DNA from 2 places in the Thalassotalea sp. LPB0316 genome. Region 2 is predicted to be linked to the other one. Evidence: predicted binding sites of a transcription regulator. Region 2 holds the regulator's gene; the other holds the start of a gene.
The links. The regulator ArgR, encoded in region 2, controls arginine synthesis, uptake and breakdown. The targets are predictions, from matches to a motif close to ANTGAATANNTATTCANT.
Positions count from the first base shown of each region.

Region 1: LP316_RS15070 (OadG family protein) is a predicted target of ArgR. The motif match lies at 1,559-1,576, and genes of this name have one in related genera.

Region 1 covers NZ_CP062946.1:3,343,998-3,347,127, reverse strand. The annotation lists gene alaS (alanine--tRNA ligase) at 1-104, shown strand, start outside; gene csrA (carbon storage regulator CsrA) at 356-550, shown strand; tRNA gene LP316_RS15090 (tRNA-Ser) at 753-844, shown strand; tRNA gene LP316_RS15085 (tRNA-Arg) at 878-954, shown strand; tRNA gene LP316_RS15080 (tRNA-Arg) at 1,139-1,215, shown strand; tRNA gene LP316_RS15075 (tRNA-Arg) at 1,329-1,405, shown strand; gene LP316_RS15070 (OadG family protein) at 1,764-2,024, shown strand; gene oadA (sodium-extruding oxaloacetate decarboxylase subunit alpha) at 2,034-3,130, shown strand, end outside.
Region 2 covers NZ_CP062946.1:1,085,119-1,088,248, reverse strand. The annotation lists gene LP316_RS04845 (hypothetical protein) at 1-110, opposite strand, end outside; gene mdh (malate dehydrogenase) at 231-1,166, opposite strand; gene argR (transcriptional regulator ArgR) at 1,365-1,838, shown strand; gene LP316_RS04830 (Dyp-type peroxidase) at 1,913-2,833, opposite strand; gene LP316_RS04825 (ammonium transporter) at 2,973-3,130, opposite strand, start outside.

The sequences.
Region 1 (3,130 bases), 1.3 Mb from region 2:
GTGGCGGGCGTCCAGACATGGCGCAAGCTGGCGGTAGCCAACCTGAAAATATTCCTGCAGCCATGGCAACAGTGCAGCCGTGGTTGCAAGAAAAGCTTAGTTAGACCGGTCTAATAGTATGAGGTGTTAGTCGCCTCATGCTTTTAAAAGACTGTTAACAACTAAGCACACTTTTCAATCAAACGAGTAACAGATGCTTTGTTATACTGAAAACAAGTTATTAATTATTCGTTAATTGAAAGAAAATTTAGACTAATTTCATAATCTTGGCTATTACTAGATAGAGAAGTATGAAATGGATATCTAAAATCTAGCTTAATCAATCTGTGGACCTCATTAGTTAAAGGAACCGATAATGTTAATACTTACTAGACGCGTAGGCGAAACCCTAATGATAGGTGACGAAGTTACCGTTACTGTTTTAGGTGTAAAGGGAAACCAAGTTCGAATTGGTGTAAATGCTCCGAAAGAAGTTTCAGTGCATCGTGAAGAAATTTACATGCGCATACAGTCAGAAAAAGGTGATGGTGAGCCGTCTGGCAACTACTAAACTGTATACCTGAGCAAAAGGCCGATAAATCATCGGCTTTTTTTATGCCTGTTTTTCGGCTTTTTCCTGACTAAATTTGCTTATTTTACGATGTGATAATGTATGAAAATCGGCCGAGTTGATTGAAATATCTTCAAACGGAAAGAAAAGTAAAAAAAGCGTTTGACATATTTTTTTTATCCCTTATTATTCACCGCACGTTGGTGAGGTGGCCGAGAGGCTGAAGGCGCTCCCCTGCTAAGGGAGTATAGGCGTTATACCCTATCGAGGGTTCGAATCCCTCCCTCACCGCCATTATCTTTATCGATAATAACGTGAAAATATTGCGGACGCGTAGCTCAGCTGGATAGAGTACCTGGCTACGAACCAGGCGGTCGCAGGTTCGACTCCTGCCGCGTCCGCCACTTTTTCAAGTGGTAATTAAGCAATATTTGGCTATGATTAAAGCATTAATTAATCTATCCGGAACTAGGATATAAAAGAAAGGTTACCACGAACTCATAGCTCTGTTGGATAGTAATATTAGGTAATGGTGGCTACGAACAAGGTTCGTTATCCGGAACTAGGATATAAAAGAAAGGTTACCGCGGACGCGTAGCTCAGCTGGATAGAGTACCTGGCTACGAACCAGGCGGTCGCAGGTTCGACTCCTGCCGCGTCCGCCACATTTACTTAGGTAAAATATACGGAAGCTGACGTATTGTCAGCTTTTTTGTTTGTAGCTTGATTGAGCTTAATCAATCTATCCGGAACTAGGATATAAAAGAAAAGTTACCGCGGACGCGTAGCTCAGCTGGATAGAGTACCTGGCTACGAACCAGGCGGTCGCAGGTTCGACTCCTGCCGCGTCCGCCACATCTGAAAAAGCTGACTAATGTCAGCTTTTTTGCTTTCTGGGGTTAGAAAACTTTTCGAATAAGAAAAATCCCCGTCATTGCGTGATGCTATTCCTCGCAGCCCATTTTCCTTTAACAACGGCAAAATGAATTGCTCACATCCATATAAACGAATGAATAGATATTCACTTTGTGCATTACTATGTAAACACCATGCTAAATAAGTGAATAATTATTAGAATGTATTTCAAATAATTATTAAAACATCTGTTTTAGTTCTTGACAGGAATTATTTTTACCAATTTATAAATTCTTTCTTGCATTTCTATTATTGGAGTGATTATTCTATTTCTCAAAAAATAGGTTAAGAGTTAATCATGGAATCACTAAATCAACAATTTATCGAGGCAGCTACCTTGATGATCGCCGGTATGGTTTTTGTCTTTGCATTTTTAGGCTTACTGGTCGTTTTCATTAATATGGTGCTAGTGCCCCTATCTAAGAAGTTCCCCGATCCTCAGCCTGTCCAAAAATCAACCATAAGAAAACCCGCGCAAGTTCAAGGTATTCAACCAAACGTTGTAGCAGCGATCAGTGCTGCGGTTGCTAACTTCCGCCAAAAACATAATAAAGAGTAGGAGCATATCATGACTAAACCATTGGGCATTACAGAAGTAGTCCTGCGAGACGGTCACCAATCATTACTGGCAACTCGCCTTCGTTTGGAGGACATGTTACCGATTGCTCCTAAGTTAGATGAAATTGGTTTTTGGTCAATAGAGTCATGGGGTGGAGCAACCTTTGATTCGTGTATTCGTTATTTAGGTGAAGATCCTTGGGAGCGAATTCGCGCACTTAAAAAAGCAATGCCAAAGACCAAGCAGCAAATGTTATTTCGCGGACAAAATATTTTAGGTTACCGCCACTATGCTGATGACGTTGTTGAAAAATTTGTTGAGCGTGCTCACGTAAACGGCATTGATGTTTTCCGTATATTTGATGCGATGAATGACACGCGTAACCTCGAAACTGCAATCAAAGCTGCCGTTAAGGTAGGTGCCCACGCGCAAGGTACGCTGAGTTTTACTGAGAGCCCAGTTCACACGCTAGAAACATGGCTTGAAATGGCTAAAAAACTCGAAGATATGGGCGCGCACTCGCTTTGTATTAAAGACATGGCGGGCTTACTTAAGCCGTATGCCGCACAAGAGCTTGTTACGCGTTTAAAAGAGACTGTGTCATTGCCAATTGCCTTGCACTGTCACGCGACAACGGGTTTGAGCGTTGGTACACATATTAAGGCCATTGACGCTGATGTTGATGTCATTGATACCTCAATTTCTTCGATGAGTATGACATATGGTCATTCACCAACGGAAACCATTGTTTCTGCGGTTGAAGGCACAGCTCGTGATACGGGTCTAGATATGGTTAAGCTTGCGGAAGTTGCAGCTTATTTTAGAGATGTGCGTGAAAAATACGCAAAATTTGAAGGTAGCCTGAAAGGTGTTGATGCGAGAATTTTATTAGCTCAAGTACCAGGCGGTATGCTAACTAACATGGAAAGCCAGTTAAAAGAGCAAGGTGCGGCAGATCGCTTAGATGAAGTGCTTGAAGAAATTCCGCGCGTTCGCAAAGATTTAGGCTACATCCCTCTTGTTACACCGACTTCACAAATCGTTGGCACCCAATCAGTGCTTAACGTACTTACTGGTGAGCGTTATAAGTCGATCACTAAAGAAAC
Region 2 (3,130 bases):
AGCGATGCATTTTTTTCATAGAGCTCGGCAATCTTGTTGCCTTGCTGATAATTGCTATAGCCAAGCAATACCACAATCGCCGCCAAAATAAAGTTTATGTACTTTGCCATCTTAGTCCCTTAATGTTTCACACCTCTGGCTAGATTAGCACTTAATTGACAAGCAGTCTAAGGCTGACAATCAGGCATAAAAAAAGCCGCTATTGCGGCTTTTTCATCGACTTGGCAAGATTAGCCGTTGATAAAATCAACGCCTTCTTGGATGTCTTTGTTTAATGTAGCAAGCATGTCTTCTTTCGCTTTTTGCTCAAACGCGCTTAACTCACCGTAAGATAAGATTTCTTCAACGCCGTTTTTACCTAAACGCACTGGGTGAGCGAAGTACTCAGCATCGCCATTTTCAACAGCTACGTATGCGTAATCAACAACGTCTTCACCTTGTAAGCCTTTGATTAAAGACATAGTGAAACGTGCAGCAGCAGCACCCATTGATAAAGTAGCAGAACCGCCACCAGCTTTTGCATTTACAACTTCAGTACCCGCATTTTGGATACGCGGGGTTAATGCAGCAACTTCTTCTTCTGTAAACTCAACACCTTCAACTTGTGAAAGAAGAGGTAAAATCGTAGTACCTGAGTGACCACCAATAACAGGAACTTTAACTGATGCTACGTCAACACCTTTTAATTCAGCAATGAAAGCTTCAGAGCGGATAACGTCAAGTGTTGTTACACCAAATACGCGGTTCGCTTCGTATGTACCTGCTTTTTTGAATACTTCAGCCACGATTGGTACAGTGCCGTTTACTGGGTTAGTGATAACACCAACTAACGCTTTAGGACAGTTAGCTACAATGCCTTCAGCTAATGTTTTAATGATACCAGCGTTAACATTGAATAAGTCAGCGCGATCCATACCAGGCTTACGCGGCATACCAGCAGGGATAATTACAATGTCAGCGCCGTCTAGTGCAGGCGCTAAATCGTCAGCACCGTAACCTTTCACGTTAACCGCCGTTGGGATGTGGCTTAAATCTACTGCTACACCAGGAACTACAGGAGCAACGTCATATAACGCTAAGTCTGAGCCAGCTGGTAATTGAGTTTTTAATAGTAAAGATAACGCTTGGCCGATACCGCCAGCTGCGCCTAAAACAGCTACTTTCATTGGGACTCTCCAAAATTTGAGTATTTACGTAAAATTTTCGTGCACAAAAGATATAGTATATACCACGAAAAAACAATCAATAATGCGCTTTATGAAAGTCGTTTGTTTGTTTACAACATGGCTTTTACTGGCAAAAGATACCGTAATATGGCTAAATACCCCATAAGACTTTGGTATGACAAAACACAGAAAAAAATCATGACAGTTCAACAAAAACAAGAAGCCTTAGTGCAAGCATTTAAAGAGTTATTAAAGCAGGAGCAGTTTGGCTCTCAAAGCGATATTGTCGATGCGTTAAAGTCACAGGGCTTTGATAATATCAGCCAATCAAAAGTGTCTAGGATGTTAAGTAAGTTTGGTGCGGTGCGCACACGTAACGCACGCCAAGAAATGGTTTATTGTTTACCTGCTGAACTCGGTGTACCTACGGCAAAAAGCCCGCTAAAACAATTAGTGCTCGATATTGAACACAACAACGTTATGATCATTATTCGCACAAGCCCTGGCGCAGCACAATTAATTGCAAGATTATTAGACAGCTTGAGTAAACGTGATGGTGTACTAGGTACTATAGCCGGTGATGATACGATTTTTATCGCACCTACCGATGTCAGTGAGATTTCAAATACCATCACTAAATTAGAAGAGTTATTCTCTAAAAACTTATCTTAGATAAAAATCATCTGACTTAACGACCCAATTTCAGTCGTTAAGTCAGGTTATTCTTTAAGAGATACAGACAGATTTTAAGCCAGTGATTTTAAAAAGTTCAAACTAGGCGCAAAAAAAGCACAGCCAGTTTCTGCTTGCGTAAATTGCAATAAGTGATCGAAGTGCCCTTCCCCATCACAGTGAACCATTTTTTCTAACATCAGTTTAAAGTGGTTTGGGTTATTGCAATAAGAAACAAAGAACAAGCCTTGGACCTTCATATCACCATAAGGCATGCTTTGACGCAATATTTCCATGCTTTTGCCCTCGTCATCTTTAAGGTTGACGCGTTTGATATGGGCACAAGGATGAATTTCATCTGCCGTGTGTTCAATGTTATCCATTTTGGTTCGACCAATGACATCTTCTTGCTCTTTCGTCTCAATGGTTTGCCATAGTTTCATATTATGACGATAGCGCTGAATATGCAGATAGCTGCCGCCGGCAAATGTTTCATCTTGCTCATTACTCACCAGAGCAACCTCGCGACGATGGAAGCCTTTAGGGTTTTCAGTGCCGTCAACAAAGCCAGTTAAATCACGACCATCGAGAAATCTAAAGCCACGAACTTGTTCAATCAACTCAACACTTGAACCAAGGAGTTCGCACACTTTACTACTGACAATATGATTGACATCGGCGCGATCACTGCGAATCTCAATATATAAGTCAAAACTGGTTGACGGCGCAATGCGATCTTCGTTGTCCATACTAGGAAAGCTAGTCAATTGATTTGGCCTCGCCTCTGGGTGTAATTCATCCCAATAACCAGAACCAATAGCGATTACGCCAGTTAAATTAGCCTCGGAAAAACGGTCGGCATAATTGTCGAATAACTCAGGCATCCGGCTAAGCGCTTGTCTCAAGTAGGCGTTATCATCGTCGACAACATTAAATAGTAAATAATAGCCATGTAAACTTGGCTCCGCACAAATTCCAAATTGCTCTCTTGCCATGCTCTAAACCTAAATTAAGACAATCCAATAACGAGTTATTTTACACATATTTAGTTTCTTGACACTAGCGGTGTTGATTTTTTCCTCGAGTAGTAACAAAAAAAGCGACCTAAGTCGCTTTTTATTAAAGAGTTGGTAATTAACTGTTAACCGATACGAACTCTGGGTAAGCTTCAATACCACAGTCTGACTTATCAACACCGTTGTATTCATCTTCATCGCTAACGCGAATCCCCATAGTTTTCTTCAAGATAGTCCAAACGACTAAGCTTGCGACAAATACCCAACCGAAGATAA